3 regions of the Burkholderia cepacia ATCC 25416 genome follow, and region 2 is predicted to be linked to each of the others. Evidence: riboswitches for the same ligand, from Rfam matches in the RefSeq annotation. Region 2 holds a riboswitch; each other region holds the start of a gene.
The links. A riboswitch is a leader RNA that binds a small molecule or an ion and turns the genes downstream of it on or off. The one in region 2 is predicted to bind cobalamin.

Region 1 (9,490 bases), 2.8 Mb from region 2:
GCGGGCTGGGCGCTGCCGGCCGCGGTGGCCGCGCTGGCGTGGCCGCTGGCCAGCCGCGGCGGCAACACGCTCGCCGCCGGGCCGGCGTCGGCAACGCATGCGCGGCCGTCGCGCTCGCCGCGCGCGTGGCGGCTCGCGCTGTTCTTCGGCATCGCGACCGGCGCGTACACGCTCGTGCTCGCGTGGCTGCCGCCCTACTACATGCGGCTCGGCTGGTCGCCGACGGCGGCCGGCAGCCTGCTCGGCGGCGTGACACTCGCGGAGGTCGTCGCGGGCCTGACGATCTCCGCGACGATCGACCGCCTGCCCGATCGCCGCCCCGCGCTGCATGCGGCGATCGCGTCGCTGTTCGTCGGTTTGCTGGTGATGCTGGCCGCGCCCGAAGCGCTCGCGTTGCCCGCCGCGCTGCTGATGGGCGCGGGGATCGGCGCGCTGTTTCCGCTGTCGCTGATCGTCACGGTCGACCATGCGGCGACGCCGGCCGATGCCGCGTCGCTGACGGGATTCGTGCAGGGCATCGGCTACCTGATCGCCGGGCTGTTTCCATTCGCGGCCGGCATCGTGCGCCAGCATCTCGCGGACCTGACGCCCGCATGGGTCGCGATGGCTTGCCTGTGTGCCGCGCTGTTCGGGCTGGCCGCGGGGTTTGCACCGCGGCTCGCGCGGCGTGTTGCGCGTGCCTAGCGCGGGACGGGGAACACGGCCGTTGCCGTTCGGCTGCGGCCGCCGCTCAGCAGTGTCCTTGTGATCGACTGCGGCGCGACTGCACGCGCGACACCGAACGCAAATCGTCGCCCCTGGCCCGGAAGCAACGTTCGCGGCGCGCGCGGCAACGCATCGTACTGGAGCGTGGTCGTGCTCAACCCGCCCCCCGTCGTCGGCATCGCCGCGTCGATCCTGATCCTCGGCGAATCGGCCGCGCCGATCTACTTCACCGGCGGTGCGATCACGATCGACGCGGCGCTCTGCACGCTTCTGCGTGAACGCCGCGCCCGTGAGTAATCAACCCGCACTCGCGTACAACGTCGAATCCGCAAACCCTTCGGCGTCGAGCACGCGCCCGATCAGGATCAGCGCGGTGCGCTCGATCTGCGTGCCCCGCACCTTGGCGACGATGTCGGCGAGCGTGCCGGTCACGCGTTCTTCATCCGGCCAGCTCGCGCGATAGATCACCGCGACCGGGCAATCGGCGCCGTAATGCGGCAGCGCTTCGTCGACGATGCGGGCGAGATGGCGCACGCCGAGATGGATCGCGAGCGTCGCGCGGTGCGCCGCGAGCGAGCCGAGCGCTTCGCCTTCCGGCATCGTCGTCTTGCCCGCGAAGCGCGTGAGGATCACCGTCTGTGCGACGCCGGGCAGCGTCAGCTCGACGCCGAGCGTCGCCGCGCATGCGGCCGTGGCCGTCACGCCGGGCACGATTTCGTACGGTATCCCGAGTGTCTTGAGACGGCGGATCTGTTCGCCGATCGCGCCATACAGCGACGGGTCGCCCGAATGCACGCGCGCGACGTCCTGCCCTTTCGCGTGCGCAGCGGCGAGCAGCGCGACGATGGCATCGAGGTCGAGCTCGGCCGTGTTGACGACCTGCTCCGCGCGATGGCCGTCGAGCACGGCGGCCGGCACCAGCGAACCCGCATACAGGATCACCGGGCACGTGCGCACGAGGCGCTGGCCCTTCACCGTGATCAGCTCCGGGTCGCCGGGGCCCGCGCCGATGAAATACACCGTCATCGAAAAATCTCCGTCAATTCATGGGATGACCGGCCGCGCGGCGTCATGCGCGCGCGGCCGGATCGAGCGCGTCGATGAGCGCCGCGGCCGAGTCGAACGCGCGGTCGGCGTCGGGCAGCGGCGGCCGGCGCAGCATCACGACCGGCAGCCTGCGTTCGCGCGCGACGTCGAGCTTGGCTTCGGTGGCCGCGCCACCGCTGTTCTTGCTGACGACGACGTCGATGCCCGCCAGCGCGAACAGCGCGCGCTCGCCGTCCAGCGTGAACGGCCCGCGCGCGGCGACGACCTGTGCACGCGCGTTGCCGGGATGCGGGTCGAGGCAGCGCACGAGCCAGAACTGGTGCGGCGGGATCGCGTCGAGATGTGCGAGCGGTTCGCGGCCGAGCGTGAACAGCGGCCGCCGGAACGGCGCGAGCGCGGCTTCGATGCCGGCCCAGTCGTCGACCATGCGCCAGTCGTCGCCGGGTTGCGGCGACCACGGCGCGCGGCGCAGCGCCCATAGCGGCACGCCCGCTTCACGCGCCGCGGCGGCGGCATTCGCGCTGATTTGCGCGGCATACGGATGCGTCGCGTCGATCACGAGGCCGATACCGGCGTCGCGCAGATACGCGGCCAGCCCGGCAGCGCCGCCGAAACCGCCGACGCGCACGTCGCAGCGCAGGTCGTCGGGCGTCTTGCCGAGGCCGGCGAGACTATAGACATGATGCGGGCCGAGCGCGCGCGCGATCTTCAGTGCGTCGCCGGTGCCGCCGAGCAGCAGGATGCGGGCGCTCATCGCGCTGTCCCGACGAAGCGGCCCTGCCGGTCGATCGCGAACATCTCGACCGCAACCGACGGCGGCACGATGTCGCGCGCGACGCGCAGCGCATGCGCGCAGACGAGATCGCCGAGCGGCACACCGTCGGCGTGCGCGAGCTTCAGCGCTTCCTGGCTCGTGTTCGCGGCGCGCATCGCGGCCTGCAGCGCGTCGCTCGCACCGGCCTCGGCCGCCCACTGCGCGAGCAACGGCAGGTCGATGCTCGAATGGCGGCTGTGCAGGTCGAGATGGCCGGCCGCGAGTTTGCTGAGCTTGCCGAAGCCGCCGCACATCGACAGCCGCGCGACCGGCGCGCGCCGCAGGTGCTTGAGCACCGCGCCCGCGAAATCGCCCATCTCGATCAGCGCCATGTCGGGGAGGTGGTAGTGCGCGCGCATCGCATCCTCGCTTGCGTTGCCCGTGCACGCGGCGATATGCGTGATGCCGTTCGCCCGCGCGACGTCGATGCCCTGGTGGATCGACGCGATATAGGCCGAGCACGAGAACGGCCGCACGATGCCGGTCGTGCCGAGGATCGACAACCCGCCGACGATGCCGAGGCGCGGGTTCATCGTCTTCAGCGCGAGCGCCTCGCCGCCCTCGACGCCGATCGTCACGTCGAAGCCGCCCGCATACCCATGCTCGGCCGCCAGCGCTTCCAGGTGCGTCGTCATCATCCGGCGCGGCACCGGGTTGATCGCCGGTTCACCGACCGGCAGCGTCAGCCCCGCGCGCGTGACCGTGCCGACACCCGGCCCCGCATGAAAACGCACGCCGGGCGCCGCCGCGAGCGCGACACGCGCGAAGATCAGCGCGCCGTGCGTGACGTCCGGATCGTCGCCGGCATCCTTGATCGTGCCGGCTTCCGCGCCGTCGGCCGTCGTCCGGCAGAAATCGAGCCGCATCATCACGCGCTGCCCCTTCGGCAGCACGATCTCGACCGCGTCGTCCGCACGCCCCGCGAGCAGCAGCCGCGCGGCGGCGAGCGACGTCGCGGTCGCGCAACTGCCGGTCGTGTAGCCGAAGCGTAGCGGCGCGGGCTGTTCGGGGGTTTCGTCGCGCATCACGCGTCCGTTGTATGCGTCGTGGCCGGCGAAGCCGCCGTGTCGGCCATGTCGACCGTGTCCGGCTTGCGCACGTCGTACAGCGTGACCGGCAGCGGCTGACGCCAGGTGTCGAAGCGGCCGAGCGGCTCGGCATGCGCGAGCGACACGCGCGTGAGCGTGCCGCCATGCGTCTCGCGCCATGCGGCGAGCGCCAGTTCGCCCTGCAGCGTGACCGCGTTCGCGACCAGCCGGCCGCCGGGCTTCAGCGATACCCAGCACGCGTCGAGCACGCCGGCCGCGGTCGCCCCGCCGCCGATGAAAATCGCGTCGGGCGCGGCGAGCCCCGCGAGCGCATCGGGTGCGCGGCCCGCGACGAGTTGCAGGCCCGGCACGCCGAGCGCGTCGCGGTTGTGCTCGATGAAGCGCTGCCGCTCCGCATGCGCTTCGATCGCGATCGCCTGGCATGACGGATGCGCGCGCATCCATTCGATGCCGATCGAGCCGCTACCGGCGCCGACGTCCCACAGCAGCTCGCCGGGCACGGGCGCGAGGCGGCCGAGCGTCATCGCGCGCAGGTCGCGCTTGGTGAGCTGGCCGTCGTGGCGGTACGCATCGTCGGGCAGGCCGGGTGTGAGCGCGCGGCGCGGCGCGTCGGGGCCGGCCCGGCAGTCGAGCGCGACCAGATTGAGCGCGGCCGTTTCGGCGACGCGCCAGTCCTGCGCGAGCCCGTCGAGACGCCGCTCGAGCGGGCCGCCCAGATGCTCGAACACGCTGATGCGCGTCGGCCCGAAGCCGCGTGCGACGAGTTCGGCCGCGACGGCGGCCGGCGTCCGGCCGTCGGCGCTCAGCACGAACAGGCGGCGGCCCGGCAGCAGGTGGCGCGCGAGCGCCGCAAGCGGACGGCCGACGAGCGAAACCGCGCCGACATCCTGCAGTGCCCAGCCGAGGCGTGCGGCCGCCAGCGACAGCGACGACGGCGCGGGCAGCACGCGCCATTCGTCAGGGGACAGCGAGCGCGCGAGCGTGGCGCCGACGCCGAACAGCATCGGGTCGCCGCTGGCGAGCACGCAGACGGGCGACATGCGCCGTGCAAGCACGCCCGCAAGGTCGAACGGCGACGGCCACGCTTCGCGCGCGGCCGGCAGCCGCGCGGGCAGCATGTCGAGATGCCGCTTCGCGCCGACGACGAGCGTCGCGTCGAGCAGCGCGCGGCGCGCGCTGCGGCCGAGCCCCGCGTAACCGTCGTCGCCGATGCCCACTACCGTCAGCCACGCCGTCATGCACCCTTCCCCATCGTTCGATTCCATCCCGTTTGTTGCGATGCGCGGCTGCCGGAGCGCCGCGCGTTGATTCGTTGCTGATCCCGATCCGCTTTCGCGCCACGCACGCCCTTCGGTGCGATGCAGCGGCGACGTCACCCGAGCGGCACGCCGACGACAAACGTCAGCAAGGCCAGAACCATGCCGCCGATCGACGCGATCAGCAGCCAGCCGAGCAGCAGCCACATGAGCGGCCGCGTCCCGCTTTTCCTGTACAGGAGCGTGCCGCCCGCGACGATCGGCACGCCGAGGCCGGCGAGCCCGACATTCTTCGGCCACTCGGCCGACGGTGCAAGCGGGATCAGCACGCACGCGAGCAGGACCCATGCGGGGATGGCCAGCAGGCCCAGTGCGATGCCCATGCCGAACAGTTCCGTCCTGCCGAGTTTCATGGCGGATGCCGGCGGTCGCCGATCTGATGTCGAGGCGCCAATCCTACCATTTGCGAGACAGCGCAAAACCGTCTGCGGCCATGCTGCGACGCGGTTGCGCGACGTACCGCCGATGCCGGATCGTCGCGAAAATCGGGTATCCTACGGCCGTTCGTTCGCCGGTGCCCTTCGGGGCCGAAGAGGGAACACAGGGCGCCCCACGCGCCGCTGTGGCTGCCCCCGCAACTGTAGACAGCGAGCCGATCTCCCCCTCATGCCACTGGTTTCGCCGGGAAGGCCGGGAGCCGGCGCCGACCTGTCAGCCAGGAGACCTGCCGGCCAGAAAGTGCGTGCGTGCCAGTCGGCGTCGGGCGGGGTGTACCGACGCGTTGGCCGCGGCGCGACACTGCCCCGGTACCCCGTGAGTTCCGCCCCCGATTCGATTCCTGCGTCGCCCGTCGTGCGCCCGTCGGCTTGCCCGGGGCTCGTGCGCGTGGTCGCGGCCGCCGACGGCGGGCTGTGCCGGATCAAGCTGCCGGGCGGCCGGCTCGATGCGCATCAGGCGCGCGCGATCGCCGCCGCTGCGCGTGCCTGCGGCTCCGGTGCGATCGACGCGACCAATCGCGCGAATCTCCAGCTGCGCGGCATTCGCGACGGCGCGGCCGACGCGCTGATACGCGCGTTGCTCGACGCGGGCCTCGGCCCGTCCGTCGACGCCACCGCGGATGCCGTCGCCGATACCGCCGCGCTCGCCGCGAGCGACGACGTCCGCAACGTGATGCTCAGCCCGCTCGCCGGTGACGACCCCGCCGCCCTCGTCGACGGCCGCGCGCTCGCCGCGCCGCTCCTCGACATGCTGGCGCGCGAGCCGCGCCGTGGCGAGCTGTCGCCGAAATTCTCGATCCAGCTCGACGGCGGCGAATCGGTTGCGGCGCTCGATCATCCGCACGACATCTGGCTCGCCGCATGGCGTCGCGGCGACGGTGCGATGCGCATCGCGGCCGGGCTGGCCGGCTGCCCGCCGGTCGCGCACGACGACCGACCGGCCTCGGTCGATGTCGCGCCCGATCAAGGTGTCGCGCTGGTCCGCGCGCTGCTGCTCGCGTTCCTCGATCTCGCGCCGGCGGACGTCACGCGGATGCGTGCCCTGCTCGCGACCTGCGGCGAACGCGCGCTGCTCGAGCGCGCGCAGCACTATGTGCCGTTCGCGCTTGCGGCCGATCCGGCGCTCGCCGGCTGGCGCCGCGCGCGCACCGATCCGGCGCTGCGTTTCGGCGTACATCCGTCGCGCGATACCGCGCGCTGCCACGTCGGCGCGCAATTCCCGCTCGGCCGGCTCGACGCCACGCAACTGGAACGGCTCGCCGCGCTGGCCGAAACCGACGGCGACGGCACGCTGTCGATGACGCCCTGGCAAGGCGTGTTCATGCATCGCGTCCCGCGTGAACGCGCGCCGGCCACGCTCGATGCGCTGGCATCGCTCGGCCTCGTCTGCGCGTCGTCCGACCCGCTGGCGCCGCTCGTCGCGTGCACCGGCAGCGCGGGCTGCGCGAAAGCGCGCGCCGACACGAAACACGACGCGCTCGCGCTCGCCGCGCGCATCGGCCATGCGGTCGACGTGCACCTGACCGGCTGCGAGCGCCATTGCGCGCTGCCGCATCCCGCGACGCACACGCTCGTCGCGGTTGCGCCCGCGCACTACGACCTTTACCGGCGCGATGCGGCCGCGGGCCTCGGCGCCCCGCTCGCGCGCCATCTGACGATTGACCAGGCCGCGGCCCGACTGACGGGCGCGCGGCACAGCCAGGACACCACCGATGCTTGACTACATTCGCGACGGGCAGGAAATCTACCGCCAGTCGTTCGCGACGATCCGCGCCGAGGCCGACCTGTCGCAGGTTCCGCCCGACCTCGAGAAACTCGCGGTGCGCGTGATCCATGCGTGCGGGATGGTCGACGTCGTCTACGACCTGCGCTTCTCGGCCGGTGCCGGCACGGCGGGCCGCACGGCGCTCGCGGCCGGCGCGCCGATCCTGTGCGACGCGCGCATGGTCGCCGAAGGCATCACGCGCGCGCGGCTGCCGGCCGGCAACCGCGTGATCTGCACGCTCGGCGAGCCGGAAGTGCCCGATCTCGCGCGGGATCTCGGCAACACGCGTTCGGCCGCCGCGCTCGAACTGTGGCGTCCGCAGCTCGCCGGCAGCGTCGTCGTGATCGGCAATGCGCCGACCGCGCTGTTTCACCTGCTCGACATGATCGACGCCGGCGCGCCGCGCCCCGCATTGATCCTCGGTTTCCCGGTCGGCTTCATCGGTGCGGCCGAATCGAAGGCGCTGCTCGATGCCGACAGCCGCGGCGTCCCGTACGTCACGCTGCTCGGCCGCCGCGGCGGCAGCGCGATGGCCGCTGCGGCGGTCAACGCACTCGCGACGGAGGTCGAATGACGACCGCGCGCGGACGCCTGTTCGGGGTCGGCGTCGGCCCCGGCGATCCCGAACTGATGACGATCAAGGCGCTGCGCGTGCTGCAGGCCGCGCCCGTGGTCGCGTATTTCGTCGCGAAGGGCAAGAAAGGCAATGCATACGGCATCGTCGAGGCGCACCTGCGGGACGGGCAGACGCAACTGCCGCTCGTCTATCCGGTGACGACCGAGGCACTGCCGCCGCCGCTCTGCTACGAGACGGTGATCGCCGATTTCTACGACACGGCCGCCGGGGTCGTCGGTGCGCACCTCGATGCGGGGCGCGACGTCGCGGTGATCTGCGAAGGCGACCCGTTTTTCTACGGCTCGTACATGTACCTGCACGACCGCCTCGCACCGCGCTACGACACCGAGGTGATCCCCGGCGTATGCGCGATGCTCGGCGGCACCGCCGTGCTCGGCCAGCCGCTCGTCTATCGCAACCAGAGCCTGTCGGTGCTGTCGGGCGTGCTGCCCGAGCACGAGTTGCGCACGCGGCTCGCGCAGGCCGATGCGGCCGTCGTGATGAAGCTCGGCCGCAATTTCGACAAGGTGCGGCGCGTGCTCGACGAGCTGGGGCTCGCGAAGCGCGCGCTGTATGTCGAGCGCGCGACGATGGCAAGCCAGCGCATCGTGCCGCTCGATGAAGTCGATCCGATGGCGTCGCCGTATTTCTCGCTGCTCGTCGTGCCGGGGGAAAAATGGCAAGGATGACGACCCCGCCCGCGATCGTGATCCTCGGCGCGGGCGCGCTCGATACCGCGCGGCGCATCCAGGCGCGTTATCCGGGTGCGCGCGTGCACGGCCTCGCATCGCGCGTCGCCGCCGACGTGCCGTTCGACGATCTCGGCGCGCACTTGCGCGAACTCTATGCACGCGGCCTGCCAATCGTCGCGCTGTGCGCGGCCGGCATCGTGATCCGCTGCATCGCTCCGGCGCTTGCCGACAAGGGCGTCGAACCGCCCGTGCTCGCGGTGGCGGAAGACGGTTCGGCGGTCGTGCCGCTGCTCGGCGGCCTGACGGGCGTCAACGTGATGGCGCGCGAAATCGCCGCCTGCGTCGGCGTCGCGCCGGCGATCACGACGAGCGGCGAACTGCGCTTCGGCGCGTGCGTGCTCAATCCGCCGGAAGGCTATGCACTCGCCGATCTTGCCCAGGGCAAGCGCTTCGTGTCCGACCTGCTCGCGGGTGCGTCGACGCGCATCGACGGCACGGCGCCGTGGCTCGACGATGTCGCGCTGCCGCGCGACGCCGCCGCGGCGCATGCGATCCGCGTGACGCCCGAAGCCTGGCGCGGCACGCGTGACGAGCTCGTGATTCATCCGCGCAGCGTGGTGGTGGGCGTCGATGCGCACGCTGTCCACGCGGACGGCGCGCTCGCGGCGCGCATCGCGGCATCGCTCGACGCGCAGGGGCTCGCCCGGCTGGCGCTCGCGGCCATCGTGGCGCCCGCAGCGGCGATCGGCGATGCCGCGCTGGAGGATGCGGCGCACACGCTCGACGTACCGCTTCGTTTCGTCGATGCAGACGGCGACGGCAATGTACCGGCCGACGCGGCCGCGCTGCTCGGCCGCGCGTTGCGTGTCGCTCACACGCTGCGGGCCACGACGAACGGCATCGCATGCGCGGTCGCGGCGCATCCGGTCGATCCCGCCACGCTCGGCCGTGCGCGCGGCCGCCTGACGGTGCTCGGGCTCGGCCCGGGCGGCGCCGCGTGGCTCACGCCGGCCGCGCGCGCCGCGCTCGCGGACGCGACCGACATCCTC
Region 2 (9,490 bases):
CGGGCAGCGAACCGCGCGACGCTTTCGCCGCCATGCGCGCACGCATGCATCAGGTCGGCCGCCCACGCATCGAGTGCCGCGCGATCGATATCGTCCCAGCGCCGCATTTCCCACGCGCCGAAATCCATTTCCTGCCAGTCCGCCTCGCGTTGCAGCGGCACGCCGCATGCCTGCGCGAGCCGCTCGGCAACCGACGCGCAGCGCGTCAGCGGGCTCGTCCAGACCTGTTCGGGAAGCGGCGCGCCGAGTACCGACAGATGCGCGCGCACGGCCTGGGCGCCGGCGTCGGCCGGCGCGGCGAGCGGCACGTCGCTGCGTCCGTAGCAGATGCCCGGCTCGACACCGACGGCCGGATGACGGATCAGGACGACGTCCATCCGAGCACCACGAGATAGATCGCCAGTTCGCACAGTTGTTGCGTGAAGCCGAGACAGTCGCCGGTATAACCGCCGATCCGCTTCACGAAATAGCGGGCTGCCCACGCGCGCACGAGCACGAGCGCCACGCAGGCGGCGACGCCCATGCGCCAGTCGGGCCAGAACAGCCACGGTAATCCGAACAGCGCGGCGACACACGCCGCGCGTGCCCCCATCCGTTGCGCGACCGGTTTCGCCTTGCCTTCGGGCCGCACGTAGTCGAGCGTCATCAGCAGGCTCACGGCCGCCGCGCGGCTCGCCGCGTGCGCGGCGATCATCGTCCACGCGGCACGCAACGGCAGCATCGACGCAAGCGCCTGCCATTTCACGCCGAGCGCGATCACGAGCGCGACCGCACCGAACGTGCCGATCCGCGAGTCGTGCATGATGCGCAGCACGTCGTCGCGCGTATAGCCGCCGCCGAACGCATCGCAGCTGTCGGCGAGGCCGTCCTCGTGGAAGGCCCCCGTCGCGAGCAGCGTGGCGGCCATCGACAGCCCGACCGCGATCGACACGGGCAGCGCGCGCAGCGCGACCAGATACACGAGCGCGCCCCACGCGCCGACGCATGCGCCGACGAGCGGGAAATATCGCGCGGCCTGGTCGAGATCGCCGGCCGCGTAGCCGATCGCGTGCGGCACGGGCACGCGCGTGAAGTAGCCGAGCGCGACGAAGAAGTAGCGCAGTTCGGCCCGCACGCCGCGCGCGCGATCAGGCGTCACGATCGTCGACACCGGCGGATTCGAAGCTCGCCATTTCCGTGAGGAACGCAGCAGCCGCACGCACGAGCGGCAGCGCGAGCGCCGCGCCCGTGCCTTCGCCGAGCCGCAGGTCGAGCGCGAGCAGCGGCTTCGCGCCGAAATGCTCGAGCATGCGCCGGTGCCCGGCTTCGTGCGACGTATGCGAGAACACGCAGTAGTCGCGCACGCCGGGCGCGATGCGCTCGGCGACGAGCAATGCGGCCGTCGCGATGAAGCCGTCGACGAGGATCGTCATCCGTTCGCTCGCGGCTGCGAGATACGCGCCCGTCATCATCGCGATCTCGAAGCCGCCGAACGTCGCGAGCACGTCGAGCGGCGCGATCGCGTGCGAGTGCTTGACGAGCGCACGGCCGAGCACCGCGCGCTTGTGCGCGAGGCCCTGGTCGTCGAGGCCCGTGCCGCGCCCGACGCACGCGTCGATCGGCACGCCGAGCAGGCGGCTCATCAGGCACGCGGCCGACGACGTGTTCGCGATCCCCATCTCGCCGAAGCCGATCACGTTCGTGCCGAGCGATGCGTGCAGGCGCACGCGCGCCGCGCCGGCCGCGAGCGCCGTCATCGCCTCGTCGCGCGTCATCGCAGGTTCCGTCGCGAAGTTGCGCGTGCCGCGCGCGACCGGCAGCGACACCAGGCGGTCGGACAGCGGCAGCGGCGACGCGACGCCCGCATCGACGATCTCGAGCGTGCTCTGCGAGACGCCCGAGAACGCGTTGATTGCCGCGCCGCCGGCGAGGAAGTTCGCGACCATCTGCGCGGTCACCGCTTGCGGATAGGGGCTCACGCCTTCGGCGGCAATCCCGTGATCGCCGGCGAACACGATCATCACGGGACGCTGCACGACCGGCCGCTCGGTGTGCTGGATCAGGCCGACCTGCAGCGCGACTGCCTCGAGCTGGCCGAGGCTGCCGGGCGGCTTGGTCTTGTGGTCGATCACATGCTGCAGGCGCTTGCGCAGCGCATCGTCGAGCGGTGCGATCGCGGGCGGGAAGTGGGTCGGGGTCGTCATCGGGAAACCGTGTCGTGGGCGCGGCGTGCACCGCGCATCGGAAAAGGAAACGTCATTGTCGCTCGGGCCACGCCGGCAGCAGCGCATCGCGGCCGTTCTCGCGGATCAGCACGAGCGGATAACCGAACGCGTCGCTCGCGCGCTCGGGTGTCAGCACGTCGTGCACGGGGCCGGCCCACGCGTGGCCACGGCCGTCGAGCAACAGCGCATGCGTCGCGAAACGCCGCGCGAGGTTCAGATCATGGCACGAGAACAGCACCGCGCGCGGGCCCGCGTCGAGCCAGGCGGCCAGCGCGGTCAGGCAATCGATCTGGTGATGGAGGTCGAGATGCGCGAGCGGTTCGTCGAGCAGCATCAACGGCGCGTCCTGACACAGCGTCGCGGCCAGCGCGACGCGCTGCCGCTCGCCGCCCGACAGCGACAGCACGTCGCGCGACGCAAGCGCGGTCAGGTCGAAGGTCGCCAGCGCGTCGCGCGCGGCCGCGCGGTCGCCGTCGCGCTCCCAGCCCCAGCCGCCGAGATACGGAAAGCGGTTGAGCAAGACCGTATCGAACACGGTCGCGCTGAATGCGTCGTGCAGTTGCTGCGGCATCAGCGCGCGGCGCTGCGCGAGCTGCGCGGGCGGCCATGCGGAAAGCGGCCGGCCGTCGATCGCGACGTGTCCGCCGGCCGGCGGCTGCAGCCCCGCGAGGGTCGCCAGCAGCGTCGTCTTGCCCGCGCCGTTCGGCCCCGCGACGCACCAGATCTCGCCCGGACGGAACGCCTGCGTGAAGCCGTCGAGCAGCGTGCGCGCGCCAGCCTTCAGCGTCAGGCCGACGGCCGCGCAGCTCATCTCGTCGCCGCTGGCGCGCAATGCGGCACGGGTCATCGCATCGGCCTCCTGAGCAACATCCACAGGAACACCGGCACGCCGATCAACGCGGTCATCACGCCGACCGGCAGTTGCGCGGGCGCGATCGCGGTGCGTGCGAGCAGGTCGGCGGCCATCACGCCACCGCCGCCCGCGAGCATCGCGGCCGGCAGCAACATCCGCTGGTCGTTGCCGAATGCGAGCCGCAGCGCGTGCGGCACGACGAGGCCGACGAAGCCGATCGTGCCGGCGGTCGTCACTGCGGCCGCGGCGGCCAGCGACGCGACGAGATAGATCCGCACACGCAGGCGCGCGACGGGCACGCCGAGCGCGAGCGCCGTCGCATCGCCGCGCAGCAGCACGTTCAGTTGCGGCGCGGCCGGCAGTGCGATGCACGCGGCCAGCAGCAGCGCGCCCCACGCGAACCACGGTGTGCTCACGCCGTTCAGGTCGCCCGTCAGCCAGAAGATGATGCCGCGCAGCCGCGCATCGGGCGCGAGCGACAGCAGCAGCGTGACGAGCGCGCCCCACCCCGCCGCGATCACGACGCCCGTGAGCAGCAGCCGCGGCGACGCATCGCGCGCCTCGCCGCGCCCCAACTCGCGGCGCGCGAGTCCGAGCACGAGCGCGACCGACACGAGCGAGCCGGCGAACGCCGACACATCGACGAGCCACCATGCGCCGCCCGCGATCATCGCGACGAGCGCGAAGCCGGCCGCACCGCCGGACACGCCGAGCACGTACGGATCGGCGAGCGGGTTGCGCAGCAGCACCTGCAACAACGAGCCGGCCAGCGCGAGCAGCGCACCGCACGCGAAGCCCGCGAGCGCGCGCGGCAGGCGCAGCGTGCGGACGATGTCGGCGAACAGCGCGTCGCCGCCATGCGGCACGAGCGACGCGAGCGCCTGCCACGGCGACATCGGCACGCTGCCGATCGACAGCGACGCGACGAACAGCAACGCGACCGCCGCGGCCAATGCGGCCCAGATCGCGGTGGCGCGCGCGGCGCTCATGCGGCCCTCCGCGCGACGGACGACACTGCGCGCATCGGTGCGCTACCGCTGCGGGCCGGGCGCGACATCGGCGCAGTGCAGCGTGTTGCAGGCATACCCAAGCTCGTGGTCCTTGCGGTCAGGTGATCGACGCGCGCGGCGACCTCCCGGCGGTCGCCCGGTTCGAGAACGTCATCAAGATGGCAGAAATCGGCGCCGCCGACGATTGGGGTCAGCATCGAAGATCAATCCCGTGAAGCACTGCGCGCCCCGCTTCCCCGCAGGCCGCGCGTCACGAAGCCCGTGCGGGCTCCCCGCCTCGGCCGGTATCCGGGCTGGCGGCGGTCCGGCTCGCCTTCCCGCGCGAAAACGCGCAGTGGCCCGCGTCCGCATGCGAAACGTGCATGCGGAACGCGCCCGAGCCGGCCTGCGTCATGCAACGCGGCCGCTTACCGTTGCGGGGGCAGCGCAGGTTGGCGGCTTCCTGGCGGAGCCCGCGCCCTGCTTCCCGTTTAACCGCGCGTTGCACGCGCGAGCACCGAGGCGGCGCCAGTTTAGGAGCGGGTCGCACGAGCGTCAAGGAAGCATCCGGACACGCACGTGACGCGCCGATTCGCGGCAAGAAGCAGGGGTGTTACGACTGGAAACGTTACAGATGTCGGTTTGCGCGTTATTCCGCGCTAAAATGCTGGGTCTTTAGAGGACGCAGCAAATGCTCAACGAACTCGAAACCCTATCTCAAAATATTGGCCGTCTGATTTCGCTGAACAAGCGCTATCACTCGGAACGGCTCGCGCTCGAGGAGCAGGTCGCGCAATTGCGCGCGGACGCGGACACGGTCCGCGCGGAACTCGCGCAACTGCGCGACGAACGCAATGCGCTCGCGGCCGAGCGCGACACGCTGTCGGCAAAGATCGACGACGCCCAGGTGAAACTGAACGCGATTCTCGAAAAGCTGCCGCGCTCGAAAAGTGCGGAGCAAGCCGACAACCAGCTCGACCTGCTGGATGCGCAGGCGCGTACGGATGGCGATGACGCGGCCAGCCACGGAGAACATGCATGAGCACCAAGCAGATCGAAGTCTCGATTCTCGGTCAGGCCTATCGGCTCGCCTGCTCGGCCGAGACCGAAGCGGCACTGCTCGAAGCGGTCGCGCGCGTCGACGCCGAAATGTCGAAAATCCGCTCGAACAGCTCGGTACGCGGCACCGATCGCATCGCCGTGATGGCGGCGCTGTCGCTCGCTTCCGAATTGCTGCGGCTGCAAACGAGCGTGCGGCACGGTGAAGCATTTCCGGCGGAGGAAATCCGTCGTACAATGCACCAGATGAACGAACAGCTCGGCGCGGTGCTCGCACAGCACGAGACGCAGTAACGTTTTAATCGATGCGTCGATTCCCCTTGATCTCGGCGATCAACGGTGGTCAAATTGGCGCATCGAATCACAGTTCAGTCAGCTTCCCTGCCTGGTTCGCCAAGGTCATATATTCCTTGAACCAATGCCATGTGCACGGTTGCGGAAATTTGTAGCACGGGCGCGCGCGTCACTCTGTCTGATGTACCCGAAGTGCTGCTAACTGCGACCAATTCTGAACCTCAGGTTCAGGATGCCGGCCTAGCGGCCAAGGCGGGGGCCTATCCAACGGCATCGGGCGAAGCCCGGTGCCGTTTTCTTTTGTAGCAGCCTCTTTCTGCGTCGATCACGATCCATGCAATACTGGCTGATGAAGTCCGAACCGGACGAAGCAAGCATCGACGATCTCGCCAACGCACCGCAGCGCTCGCTGCCGTGGACCGGCGTGCGCAATTATCAGGCGCGCAATTTCATGCGCGACACGATGAAGATCGGCGACGGTGTGCTGTTCTATCACTCGAGCTGCCCCGAGCCGGGCATCGCGGGCCTCGCCGAAGTATCGTCGACGCCCTACCCCGACCCCACGCAGTTCGATCCGAAAAGCCCCTATTACGATCCGAAGTCGACCCGGGAAGCGCCGCGCTGGCTGCTCGTCGACGTGCGCTACGTGAAAAAATCGCCGCTCGTGCCGCTCGCCGCGCTGCGCGAACACGACGAACTCGCCGACATGCGCGTGCTCGCACGCGGCAACCGGCTGTCGATCACGCCCGTCACGCGTGCCGAATGGCGGTTCATCACCGAAAAGCTGATGAAGTAGGCGCACGCCAAACGTCAAATCTGGTCAGTACGCGCCGCCGCCACGGAACTCGCGGCACTTTCGCGCGGCCTAAGCAACCGCTGCCGGCCGATCGAGCCGGCCGTCGTTTTTTCGTCGCGCGGTACGCCCGCGTCGCGCACGCGTGATCCGCGTGCGCGCCCTCGCACAAGGAGTCCAACAATGACCAAGAAATCCGCACTCGCGCTGTCGCTCGCCCTTGCCGCCGCCGTTCCCGTCGCGCTGACGCTCGCGTCACCCGCCGCGCACGCGCAGGCCGCGAACCCGCACTTTCCGGAGCCGGCAGGCGTGCTGTCGCTGTCATCGCAAGCCAGCGCCGACGTGCCGCAGGACATCATCCACATCACGCTGTTCTACGAGCAGCAGGCCAAGGATCCGGGCAGCCTCACCGCGCAGTTGAACCAGCGCGCCGATGCCGCCCTGTCGCAAGCGAAAAGCGTATCGGGCGTCACGGCACACACGGGCGCATTCTCCGTCTATCCGAGCACCGATCGCGACGGCAAGATTTCCGCATGGCGCGGCCGCACCGAGGTCGCGCTCGAATCGCGCGATTTCGCCGCGGCGTCGAAGCTGGCCGGCCAGTTGTCGAACCTGATGCAGGTCGCGAACGTCGAGTTCTCGCTGTCGCCCGAAGCGCAGCGCGCAGCCGAGCAGAAGCTGACGACCGAAGCGATCAAGTCGTTCCGCGCCCGCGCGGACGAAGCCGCGAAGGCATTCGGCTACAGCAGCTACACGATCCGCGACGTGAACGTCGGCAGCGGCCGCAACGTGCAGCCGTATCCGCGCATGATGGCGATGGCCGCGGCACCGATGGACAGCGCAAAGATGAGCGCACCGATCGCGGTCGAAGGCGGCAAGGCCACCGTGTCGGTCACCGTCAACGGTTCCGTGCAGATGAAGTAACGCGCAGCGCGCGGCAGTCCGAAATGAAAAACGCCGGCCCGAAGGCCGGCGTTTTTCATTTCAATGCGTGGGCCGATGCACGCGTCGATCGCGCGTGCATCGCCATCACATCACGCAACGGCATTCGCCGCGCGGCGGCGATACGCCCAGACCATCAACGCGATACCCGCGATGATCATCGGCAGCGACAGCCACTGCCCCATCGACAGGCCGAGCGCGAGCAGGCCGAGGAAGTCGTCGGGCTCGCGCGCGAACTCGACCGTGAAGCGTGCGAGGCCGTAGCCGATCAGGAACAGCGCGGACACGGCGCCCATCGGCCGCGACTTGCGCGCAAAGAAGAACAGCGCGAAGAACAGCACGATGCCTTCGAGCGCAATTTCATAGAGCTGCGAAGGATGACGCGGCAGCATCTGGTATTGCATGAACACGTCGGCGAGATGCCACTTCTCGACGAGTTCCGGATGCTTCGGCAACCATGCCGCATCGTCGCGCATCGCACCCGGGAACAGCATCGCCCACGGTGCGGACGGATCGGTCACGCGGCCCCACAGTTCACCGTTGATGAAGTTGCCGAGCCGCCCGGCCGCGAGCCCCGTCGGCACCATCGGCGCGACGAAATCGGTGACCTGCAGCCAATGGCGCTTGCGCTGCCACGCGAACAGCGCCATCGCGAGCGTCACACCGAGGAAGCCGCCGTGAAACGACATGCCGCCCTCCCACACCTTGAACACGTCGAGCGGATGCGAGAAGTAGAAATCGGCCTTGTAGAACAGCACGTAGCCGAGGCGGCCGCCGAGCACGGTGCCGAGCACGCCGTAGAACATCATGTCGTCGATGTCCTTCACGGTCCAGCCCTGCGCCGCGACGTGCGGCAGCTTCAGGCGGATCCGGCCGACGACGATCGCCGCGATGAAGCCGACGAGATACATGAGCCCGTACCAGCGCACGGCCAGCGGCCCGAGATGGATCGCAACGGGGTCGAAATTCGGGTGAATGATCATGGGTTAGCGAAGAAGTTTTCGAATGCGGTGCGGCCGTCGCACACGCGCAGCACCGCGCGTTGGACGGCACCGGCGCGCCATCGTTCACGTCACGGGGCGAGCCCCTGCGCGCGCACGACGTCGAGGAAGCCGGCCAGCACGGGGCTCACGTCGCCGGAACGCCACACGAGGCCCGTCTCGACGACCGGCGCGTGACCGGCGAGCGGCCGGTAGACCACGCCGGTGCGCCGCAGGTTACGCAGCGATTGCGGCACCAGTGCGACGCCCATGCCGGCCGACACGAGGCTGACGATCGTCTGCATCTGGATCGCCTCCTGGCCGATGCACGGGGTTTCCCCCGCCGCGCCGTAGCAGCCCGTAATGATGTCATAAAAGCCGGGCGCCAAACGACGCGGAAAGATCACGAGCGGCAACGCGGCGACTTCCGCGAGATGGACGGGCTCGTCTTCAGGCGCGTCGCTCGCGGCCGCCGGCATCGCGATCACCAGCGGCTCGCGCAGGACGGGCAGGTACGACAGCCCGGCCGCGTGGCGCGGCGGCACGGGCGGAATGACGAGCCCCGCGTCGATGCGGCCAGCGACGAGTTCGTCGATCTGCACGTCGCTCGTCGCCTCCGCGAGTTGCAGGCGCACCTGCGGATAACGCGCGCCGAACGCACGCAGCAGCGAAGGCAGCAGCCCGTAATCGGCGGTCGACACGAACGCGAGCGACAACGAGCCGGCCTCGCCGCGCGCGAGCCGTCGCGCCAACGGCGGCAACGCATCGGCCGACGCAAGCAGCCGGCGCACATCGGGCAACAGCGCGGCCCCGACCGCCGTCAGCGCCACCGAACGCTTGCTGCGCACGAACAGCGCGACGCCGAGCGTGTCCTCGAGCGCGCGGATCGCCTGCGACAGCGGCGGCTGCGTCATCGACAGGCGTTCGGCCGCGCGGCCGAAATGGCGCTCGTCCGCAACGGTCGCGAAATAGCGCCACTGGCGCAGGTCGGGAGTCGGATCAGCCATGCGTCTTTCATTCAGGAAACGACTTAATAGGCGACAAATAATATATTGGACATCCCAATCCGGAAACTCCATGCTTGACTGATCCGAACCGGCGCGCCGTTCACCGGCGCCGCCCAGACAACGATGGAGTCCCCCATGGCTTACAACCGCCGCTCGAGGCACATCACGCAAGGCGTGGCCCGATCGCCGAATCGCTCGATGTATTACGCGCTCGGTTACCAGAAGGACGATTTCGACAAGCCGATGATCGGCATCGCGAACGGCCATTCGACGATCACGCCGTGCAATTCGGGCCTGCAGCGCCTGTCGGATGCAGCCGTCGCGGCCGTGAAGGCCTCCGATGCGAACCCGCAGATCTTCGGCACGCCG
Region 3 (9,490 bases), 2.8 Mb from region 2:
GATGCGGCGGCGCGGCGGCGTGCGAGCTGCCGCGCCTGCAAAACCGGTCGCAGCGGCCGTGACCGCATTTGACGCTCCTTGACATCGACGGAACAGGTCGCGTGCTACGCTGCGCGCGACGCCGGACCGGCGCGATGAATACAGGTGTGGATGAAATGCGAAAACAGTTTCTGACCGTACTGACCGCCTGTGCGGTCGCCATGCTGGCAGCCGGGTGCGACGACCAGAAAGTGGCTGACGCGGTGAATGCGATCAAGCCCGATCCGATGGCGTTCGGCAATCTGCAGCCGGGCGTGTCGACGACCGAGGACGTGCTCCGCCAGGCGGGCAAGCCGGAAATGGTCAGGCAGGGCGACGACGGCTCGCAGCGGTTCGAATATCCGCGCGGCCCGTACGGCACGAGCACCTACATGCTCGATTTCGGGCCCGACGGCCGGCTCGTGTCGATCACCCAGGCGCTGACGGCGGCGAACATCGCGAAGGTCGTGCCCGGGATGTCGAAGGACGACGTGCGCCAACTGCTCGGCAAGCCGACCGAGATCGCGCAATACGCGCTGAGCCACGAAGAGGTGTGGAGCTGGCACTGGGCCGAGGGCGGCGTATCGGGCGACGCGATGTTCAACGCGCATTTCTCGCCCGACGGCACCGTGATCCGCACTTCGCGCTCGGAAGCGCCGGGCCGCGAAAAACCCTGACATCGCGGCGCCTCGCCGTTTTTTCGGTCAGAACGCCGTGCCGCCGAACAGCGCCACGACCGCCTCCGGATTCGACGGCCAGTACAGGTGCATGTACGTCGCGACGATCGCGCCGTGGCGATAGACGGCTTCGCCGCTGCCCGGCTTGCCGTCGGGGCGCGCCGCGTTCGCGACCGGTTCCAGCGGCGTCGCGAGCGTCGAATAATGAAACGTATGGCCGCGCATCGGCCCGGTACGCGTATCGAGCTGCTGCATGCCGAGCGCCGCGAACCGGCGCTGCATCGTCGCCCGCCCCGGCAACAGCCCGAGCATTGACGTCGTGACACCGTCGACGTCGGTCAGCGATTCACACAGATACACCATCCCCCCGCATTCCGCGACGATCGGCCGGCGAGCCGCCGCATGCGCGCGAAGGGTCCGTGCGGTGGCGTCATTCGCCGCGAGCGTCGCCGCATGCAGTTCCGGATAGCCACCCGGCAGGAACAGCGCGTCGCAATCGTCCGGCACGGGTTCGTCGGCGAGCGGCGAGAAGAAGCGCAACCGCGCGCCGAGCGCCTCGAGCAGCGCGAGATTCGCCGGATAGATGAACGAAAACGCCGCGTCGCGCGCAATCGCGATCCGCTTGCCGGCGAGCGCACGCGGCAGCGGCGCCGCGGCGTCCGGTTCGGCGAACGCGACGGCGGGCGGCAATTCGGCGAGCGCCGTCTGCGCGAGCACGTCCGCCGCGCGATCGAGCCGTGCGTCGAGATCGTCGATGTCGGCCGGCTGGTGCAGGCCGAGATGCCGCTCCGGCAGCGCGATGCCCGCGTCAGCCGGCACGTGCCCGAGCCAGTGCAGGTCGTCGGGCAGCGCCTGTTGCAGCAGTTCCGCGTGCCGGGCCGAGCCGACGCGGTTCGCGAGCACGCCGTGAAACGGCAGCCCCGGCCGGAACCGGGCGAGCCCGAACGCGATCGCCGCGAACGTCTGCGCCATCGCCTTCGCGGAAATCACCGCGACGACCGGCACGCCGAACGCAGCCGCGAGGTCGGCACTGCTCGGCGTGCCGTCGAACAGCCCCATCACGCCTTCGATCAGGATCAGGTCGGCATCGCGTGCGGCATCGGCAAGCAACGCGCGGCAGCCGGCCTCGCCGACCATCCCGAGATCGAGCGCATGCACGGGGGCGCCGCTCGCGCGTTCGAGCAGCATCGGATCGAGAAAGTCGGGCCCGGTCTTGAACACGCGCACACGGCGGCCGAGCCGGCGGTGCAGCCGCGCGAGGCCGGCCGTCACCGACGTCTTGCCCTGGCCCGACGCGGGCGCACTGACGAACAGCGCGGGGCAGGCGGGCATGCTCAGAACTCCACGCCGCGCTGCGCCTTCACGCCTTGCTCCTTGTACGGATGCTTGACGAGCCGCATCTCGGTGACGAGGTCGGCCGCGTCGATCAGCGCGTCGGGCGCATGCCGCCCGGTCACGACGACGTGGACCGAATCGGGACGCGCGGCAAGCGTCGCGAGCACTTCGTCGAGCGGCAGGTATTCGTACTTCAGCACCGTGTTCAACTCGTCGAGGATCACCATCCGGTAGTCGCCGCTTTCGATCATCCGGCGCGCCTCGTCCCAGCCCTTGCGCGCGGTCGCGATGTCGGCGTCGCGGTTCTGCGTGTTCCACGTGTAGCCGTCGCCCATCGTCACGAAATCGCATTCGGCAACCGCGCCGAGGAAGTCGCGCTCGGACGTGTGCAGCGCGCCCTTGATGAACTGCACGACACCGAGCCGCATGCCGTGGCCGAGCACGCGCACGGCCATGCCGAACGCGGCCGTGCTCTTGCCCTTGCCGTTGCCGGTGTTGACGATCAGCAGGCCCTTTTCGTTGACGGCGGCGGCCTGCTTCTTCTCGTGGCCCGCGCGGCGGCGTTCGGTCATCCGTTGATGGGATTCGGCGTCGGTTTTCATCGGATTCGTCCTGTCGAAAGAAAGCGAAACAAAGGGTTCAGAGCGGGCCGGCGAGTGCGACCGTCACGCCGTCCCGGATGGATTTGGGGCCCAGCAGCCGGCCGTGCGGCGCCGCGAGCTGCGCGCACGGCTCGGCCACGCCCGCGACGCCGAAGCGGGCGAGCGCGGCATCCGACGGGCCGCTCACGGCCAGTTCGGGGCGGCTCGCGAGCTGTGCCGCGTCGAACGCGACGAGCGGCCAGCCGCGTCTCGCGCACAGCGTGCGCAGCGCGCGTGCGCGCGCCTTGTCGGCGAGCGTGGCGACGAGCGCCGGTTCGGCAGCCGGGTACCGCATCAGCGCGATGCGGATCGCGGCATCGAGTTGCGCGGCCGTCACGCCCGCGCGGAAACCGACACCGATCGCGACGCGCATCATGCGCGGCTGCCGAGTGCGGCGCGTACCGCGGGATCGTTGGCGAACGCCGCGACGCGGCCGATCACGACGATCGCCGGCGAACCGATGCCGGTCGCGCCGACACGCTCGACGAGCGTGTCGAGCGTCGCGAGCACGTGCCGCTGTTCGGGGCGCGTCGCGTTCTCGATCGCCGCGCACGGCGTGTCGCCGGGCAGGCCGCCTTCGCGCAGCGCGGCTGCAATCGTGTCGAGCCGGCGGATGCCCATGTAGACGACGATCGTCATGCGCGTGGCCGCGAGCGCGCGCCAGTCGGGTTCGTCGGCGCCCGCGCCGTGGCCCGTGACGAAGATCACGCCCTGCGCGTCGCCGCGCTGCGTGACCGGGATGCCGAGCGCGGCCGGCGCGGCGATGCCCGCCGTGACGCCGCTCACGACCTCGACTTGAAATCCCGCGACGCCGAGCGCGGCCAGCTCCTCGCCGCCGCGGCCGAACACGAACGGGTCGCCGCCCTTGAGCCGCGCGACGCTGCGGCCCGCGCGCAGATGCGCGAGCATCGCCGCGACGATCGCCTCCTGCGGCGTCGATGCATGACCGCCGCGCTTGCCGACGTGCTCGATGTGCGCATCGGCGCGCGCATGGCGCAGCACGTCGGGGTTCACGAGATCGTCGACGAGCAGCACGTCGGCCGAGCCGATCGCGTGGACGGCCTTGAGCGTCAGCAGGTCGGCGTCGCCGGGGCCGGCGCCGATGAGCCAGGCGCGGCTCATCGGGCGCGGCACGGCGCGCACCGTGTCGAAACAGTGGAAACGGGAAGGCGGGCGGGGCGGCGGCCAGCAGACAGGTGAAGCATGACGGATCGGACGAAGCCCGCGCGGACGCGGGCGGAATGCGCACTCGATCCGTCCCCCGCGGATCGGGCGTTCGGCGAGCATCGGGCTCGCCCCTTGCGTCGGCCGGTATCCGGGCTGGCCACTTGCCAGGCCGCAGCCTTCCCGCCCGGTGGACGGGCAGTGGCATCGTGGGCGGCATGGGCGCGTGCGCGGGGAAGCGCGTCGCGCGGGCGGCGTACCGTTGCGGGGACAGCACAGGCAGGGCGGCGATCCGCCTCCTGTTTCCCGTTTAACTGCATGCACGGAATGCGCATGCGAGCACCGAACGCGGCGCATACGATAGCACAGCGATCCCCCCGCGCGAACCGCCGTGCGCGGCGTCCGGCCGCGCGCGGCGGCCCTCCGGAACCGGGCCCGGCGGCCCGTTTTGCCTTGACGCTCCCCGCACCGCCGCCTACACTCGCACGCGTTTTGGTGCTCGCGCGCGCCGCTCCGGTGCGCGCAGTTAAACGGGAAACAGGGAGCCTGCCTGCGCCGCAGTCGAGCCAACCTGTGCTGCCCCCGCAACGGTAAGCGAACGCGTCGCGCGCAAGCGCCACGCAGCGCCGCTTCGCCGCATGCCGCGCGCATGCGGACGACCGCCACTGGATTGCTGTGCATCCGGGAAGGCGAAGCGGCGTGTTCGCTAGCCCGGATACCGGCCCAAACGTTGGGGTTCAGCGCCGCGGGGAGGCGGCGCATCGTCCACGGCCGCAGCAGGCCCGACGCCCGCGTGTTGCTCGTTTCCACCGCCGATCTGCCGCTGCGCGAACCCGCGCCGGCCGGCGCGGTGCACGGCAGGCGCGCGAGCCGGGCCGGCGGCAGCCGTGTTGGCATTCACGATGTCGACCGTTCGCAAGGAAGCACCATGTCCGATTCGTCGTTCCGCCCGTCCCGCGACTGCCCGTCCGGATCGCGCGGCGGCATGCCCGCGATCCGCCAGATGAACTGCCACGCCGCCATCGACGCGACGATCCCGGGCTGATTCCTTTTTCGACACAGGACCTACCATGACCCTACGCAAGCTTCCCGTCACGATCGTCACGGGCTTTCTCGGCAGCGGCAAGACGACGCTGATGCGCCACATCCTGCAGCACGCCGAAGGCCGCCGCATCGCGGTGATCGTCAACGAATTCGGCGAACTCGGCATCGACGGCGAAATCCTCAAGGGCTGCGGCATCGGCTGCGAGGAGGCCGACGGTGCGCAGGGCGAAGCATCGGGCCAGTTGTACGAACTCGCGAACGGCTGCCTGTGCTGCACCGTGCAGGAGGAGTTCTATCCGGTGATGGAAGCGCTCGTCGAGCGCCGCGCGGACATCGACCACGTGCTGATCGAGACGTCCGGGCTCGCGCTGCCGAAGCCGCTCGTGCAGGCGTTCAACTGGCCGACGATCCGCAACAGCTTCACGGTCGACGCGGTCGTGACCGTCGTCGACGGGCCGGCCGCCGCAGCCGGCCAGTTCGCGGAAAACCCGCAGGCCGTCGACGCGCAGCGCCGCGCCGATCCGAACCTCGACCACGAATCGCCGCTGCACGAGCTGTTCGCCGATCAACTGTCGTCCGCCGATCTCGTGATCGTGAACAAGGCCGATCTCGTCGGCGACACGGAATTTGCGCAGATCGAAACCGCGATCCGCGACGAGATCCCGCCGCAGGTGAAGATCGTGCGCGCGACGCGCGGCGAGCTCGATCTCGCGATGCTGCTCGGCCTCGAGTCGGCGTCGGAAGAAACGATCCACCTGCGCCACGACCATCACGGCTCGGCCGACGACGGCGATCACGATCACCATCACGACGATTTCGACTCGGTGGTCGTGTCCGGCGATGCCGGCACGCGCGAGGCGACGATCGCCGCGCTGCAGCGCGTCGTCGAAGCGCATACGATCTACCGCGCGAAAGGTTTCGCCGCGCTGCCCGGCGCACCGATGCGGCTCGTGATCCAGGGTGTCGGCCGCCGCTTCGACAGCTATTTCGACCGTCGCTGGCAGGACGGCGAAACCCGCGCGAGCCGCTTCGTGCTGATCGGCGAGGATCTCGACGCGGCGGCGCTGCAACGCGCGTTCGACGCCGCGTGCGCGGCCGAGCCGCAACAGGCGTAACGCACGATGCATCTGCTGCGCACCACGCCGGGCGGCTTCGTCGACGATACGCAGGGTGTCGTCCGGATCGACCAGCAGCCGGCCGACATCGTGATCCTGAGTTCGGCCGACACGACGCTGTCGCTGCTTGCCAGCGTCGTGCCGCACCTGCCTGCGGGCTTCCCGAGCGTGCGGCTCGCGAACGTCACGTTCCTGCGGCAGCCGGCGTCGGTCGATTTCTACGTCGACGACGTGTTGCAGCACGCGAAGGCGGTCGTGATCGACCATCTCGGCGGCGAGGCGTACTGGCCGTACGGGATCGAGCAGGCCGTGTCGCTCGCGTCGAAGCGCGCGCAGCAGCTCGCGATGTTCTCGGGTGACCTGCAGGAAGACCCGAACCTCGTCGCGAAGAGCACCGTCGCGCCCGGCCTGTGCCGGCTGTGGTGGCGCTACCTGCGCGAAGGCGGCGTGCACAACGCCGAGGCGCTGCTGCGCAGCATCGCATTCCACACACTCGGGTTCGGCGACGAACCCGAACCGCCGCGCCCGTTGCCGGCCGCCGCGCTGTATCACCCGGCGCGCGACCGCGCGAGCGTCGACGACTGGCGGCCGCGCTGGACGCCGGGCGCGCCCGTCGTCGTGATCCTGTTCTATCGCGCGCACTGGCAGGCCGCGAACACGGCCGTGTTCGATGCGCTGGCCGATGCGCTCGTTCAGGAGGGACTGAATCCGCTGCCGATCGCGGTCACGTCGCTGAAGGATGCGGTGAGCCGCGAAGTCATCACGCAGCTCTGCGACACGCACGACGTCGCACTCGTGCTGAACACGACCGCGTTCGCGGCCGGCGCGATCGACAGCCCGGAACACGACGTGCTCGCCGGCGACGCGCCGGTATTGCAGGTGATCCTGTCCGGCGGCAATCGCGACGCATGGGTGGCCGACAACCAGGGCCTGCATGCGCGCGACATCGCGATGCACATCGCGCTGCCCGAGGTCGACGGCCGGATCGTCACGCGCGCGGTGAGTTTCAAGGGGCTCGCGTATCGCTGCCCGCACACCGAGGTCGACGTCGTGCGCTACCAGCCGGACGCCGAGCGGATCGCGTTCGTCGCGGCGCTCGCGCGCGGCTGGTGCCGGCTGCGCACGCTCGACAACGCGACCAAGCGCGTCGCGCTGATTCTCGCGAACTATCCGCAAAGCGAAGGGCGGATCGGCAACGGTGTCGGGCTCGATACGCCGGCGTCCGCGCTGCGCGTGCTCGCGGCGCTGCGCGACGCGGGCTATGCGGTGGCCGACCTGCCGCCCGACGGCGACGCGCTGATCGCGCGGCTCACCGAAGGCGTGACCAACGACGCGGCCGTGCATGCGCTGCGCCCCGCCTTCCAGAGCTTCCCGCTGGCCGACTACGTCGCGCATTTCGCGCGGCTGCCGGCGGCCGTGCGCGACGCGCTGAACGCACGCTGGGGCCCGCCCGAAGCCGATCCGACGCTGCGGCAAGGGCGCTTCACGATCGCTGGCTGGCGCGCGGGCAACGTGTTCGTCGGCATCCAGCCGTCGCGCTCGCGCGGCGAGAACGACTACGCGAGCTACCACGACGCGGATCTCGTGCCGCCGCATGCGTATCTCGCGTTCTATTTCTGGCTGCGCGATGCGTATCGCATCGACGCGGTCATCCACCTCGGCAAGCACGGCAACCTCGAATGGCTGCCGGGCAAGAGCGTCGCGCTGTCCGACGCGTGCTGGCCCGACCTGACCCTCGGGCCGCTGCCGCATCTTTATCCGTTCATCGTCAACGATCCGGGCGAGGGCAGCCAGGCGAAGCGCCGCGCGCAGGCCGTGATCGTCGATCACCTGATGCCGCCGCTCACGCGCGCGGAAAACTACGGCCCGCTGCAGGATCTCGAGCGGCAGGTCGACGAATACTACGAAGCGCTGATGGTCGATGCGCGGCGCGCGAAGCTGCTGCGCAAGACGATCCTCGCGACGATCGCCGAACACCGGCTGCACGACGAACTGAGCGTGTCGCCGCCGCGCGACGCGGGCGACGAGGACGCGCTGCTGACGCGCGTCGACGCGTGGCTGTGCGAACTGAAGGAAGCGCAGATTCGCGACGGGCTGCACGTGTTCGGTGCGTCGCCGGCCGGGCGCCAGCGGCGCGACACGCTGCTGGCGCTCGCGCGCTTTCCGGTCGGCGACGGCAAGGGCGCACGCGCAGGACTGATCGGCGCGCTCGCGCGCGATCTCGCGCTCGGCGACGATTTCGATCCGCTCGCGGCCGACTGGGCCGCGCCGTGGGTCGGCCCGCGACCGGCGATCCTGCAGGCGCTCGACGCATCGCCGTGGCGCCACGCGGGCGATACGCGCGAGCGGCTCGAACGGCTCGCGCAGCAATGGCTGGACAGGGTGTGTGCAGCCGACGGCAGCCATACGGGCGCGGAAGACGCGACGCCCCCCGGCGACTGGCCGCACACGCTTGTCGTGATCGAGCGCGTCCGCGCGACGCTGCTGCCGGCGCTCGACGCGTGCGGCGGCGAGGAAATGCGGCAGCTGCTGCGCGGGCTCGACGGCCGCTTCGTGCCGCCGGGGCCGAGCGGCTCGCCGTCGCGCGGCCGCCCCGACGTGCTGCCGACCGGCCGCAATTTCTACTCGGTCGACACGCGCGCGGTGCCGACGCAGGCCGCGTGGACGCTCGGCCTGAAATCCGCGCAGCAGCTGATCGAGCGCCATCTGCAGGATCACGGCGACTATCCGCGCGCGATCGGGCTGTCGGTGTGGGGCACGGCGACGATGCGCACGGGCGGCGACGACATCGCGCAGGCGTTCGCGCTGCTTGGCGTGCGGCCGAAATGGGCGCACGGCAGCCACCGCGTGACCGACTTCGAGATCCTGCCGATCGAGATCTTCGACCGGCCGCGCATCGACGTGACGCTGCGCGTATCGGGTTTCTTCCGCGACGCGTTCCCGAACCTGATGCATCTGTTCGACGCAGCGGTGCAGGCAGTGGCCGCGCTCGACGAGCCGGAGGAACTGAACCCGATCCGCGCGCGCATCGAGCGCGAACGCGCGAAGTGGGTCGCACAGGGCGTGGCGCCGGACGAAGCGCACCGCCGCGCCGGCTGGCGCGTGTTCGGCGCGCGGCCGGGCAGCTACGGCGCGGGCCTGCAGGACCTGATCGACCAGCGCCGCTGGCAGACCGACGCCGATCTCGCGGAGGCGTACCGCCAGTGGGGCGGTCATGCGTATGCGCAGAACAGCGCGGGCGACGCCGCGGCCGACGTGTTCGGCGAGCGGCTCGCGACGATCGACGTGGTCGTGCAGAACCAGGACAGCCGCGAGCACGACATCCTCGATTCGAACGACTACTACCAGTTCCAGGGCGGGATGACCGCGGCGGTGCGGCACCTGTCCGGGCAGCAGCCGAGCATCTACCACGGCGACCACGCGAACCCGGTCGCGCCGAAGATGCGCACGCTGCGCGAGGAAATCGCGCGCGTGATCCGTTCACGCGTCGTCAACC

Region 1: another riboswitch for cobalamin. It lies ahead of cobG (precorrin-3B synthase); the one in region 2 lies ahead of APZ15_RS00110 (FecCD family ABC transporter permease).
Region 3: another riboswitch for cobalamin. It lies ahead of APZ15_RS41750 (hypothetical protein); the one in region 2 lies ahead of APZ15_RS00110 (FecCD family ABC transporter permease).

The regions. Positions count from the first base shown of each region.
Region 1 covers NZ_CP012981.1:2,809,017-2,818,506, reverse strand. Annotated here, with positions in the region: gene APZ15_RS13000 (MFS transporter) at 1-684, shown strand, start outside; gene APZ15_RS40890 (hypothetical protein) at 856-1,002, shown strand; gene cobM (precorrin-4 C(11)-methyltransferase) at 1,003-1,731, opposite strand; gene APZ15_RS12985 (cobalt-precorrin-6A reductase) at 1,775-2,506, opposite strand; gene APZ15_RS12980 (cobalt-precorrin-5B (C(1))-methyltransferase) at 2,503-3,591, opposite strand; gene APZ15_RS12975 (bifunctional cobalt-precorrin-7 (C(5))-methyltransferase/cobalt-precorrin-6B (C(15))-methyltransferase) at 3,591-4,853, opposite strand; gene APZ15_RS12970 (hypothetical protein) at 4,988-5,284, opposite strand; cobalamin riboswitch at 5,427-5,617, shown strand; gene cobG (precorrin-3B synthase) at 5,724-7,088, shown strand; gene APZ15_RS12960 (precorrin-8X methylmutase) at 7,081-7,707, shown strand; gene APZ15_RS12955 (precorrin-2 C(20)-methyltransferase) at 7,704-8,438, shown strand; gene cobJ (precorrin-3B C(17)-methyltransferase) at 8,435-9,490, shown strand, end outside.
Region 2 covers NZ_CP012981.1:21,237-30,726, forward strand. Annotated here, with positions in the region: gene cobC (alpha-ribazole phosphatase) at 1-377, opposite strand, end outside; gene APZ15_RS00095 (adenosylcobinamide-GDP ribazoletransferase) at 362-1,138, opposite strand; gene cobT (nicotinate-nucleotide--dimethylbenzimidazole phosphoribosyltransferase) at 1,128-2,183, opposite strand; gene APZ15_RS00105 (ABC transporter ATP-binding protein) at 2,236-3,051, opposite strand; gene APZ15_RS00110 (FecCD family ABC transporter permease) at 3,048-4,046, opposite strand; cobalamin riboswitch at 4,330-4,583, opposite strand; gene APZ15_RS00115 (hypothetical protein) at 4,738-5,088, shown strand; gene APZ15_RS00120 (cell division protein ZapA) at 5,085-5,399, shown strand; RNA gene ssrS (6S RNA) at 5,481-5,662, shown strand; gene APZ15_RS00125 (EVE domain-containing protein) at 5,734-6,195, shown strand; gene APZ15_RS00130 (SIMPL domain-containing protein) at 6,376-7,116, shown strand; gene lgt (prolipoprotein diacylglyceryl transferase) at 7,227-8,117, opposite strand; gene APZ15_RS00140 (LysR family transcriptional regulator) at 8,207-9,121, opposite strand; gene ilvD (dihydroxy-acid dehydratase) at 9,257-9,490, shown strand, end outside.
Region 3 covers NZ_CP012981.1:2,781,964-2,791,453, forward strand. Annotated here, with positions in the region: gene APZ15_RS12825 (M20 aminoacylase family protein) at 1-2, shown strand, start outside; gene bamE (outer membrane protein assembly factor BamE domain-containing protein) at 156-695, shown strand; gene APZ15_RS12835 (cobyrinate a,c-diamide synthase) at 723-2,027, opposite strand; gene cobO (cob(I)yrinic acid a,c-diamide adenosyltransferase) at 2,030-2,632, opposite strand; gene APZ15_RS12845 (cobalamin biosynthesis protein) at 2,670-3,047, opposite strand; gene cobA (uroporphyrinogen-III C-methyltransferase) at 3,044-3,793, opposite strand; cobalamin riboswitch at 3,961-4,198, opposite strand; cobalamin riboswitch at 4,312-4,576, shown strand; gene APZ15_RS41750 (hypothetical protein) at 4,566-4,880, shown strand; gene cobW (cobalamin biosynthesis protein CobW) at 4,906-5,994, shown strand; gene cobN (cobaltochelatase subunit CobN) at 6,001-9,490, shown strand, end outside.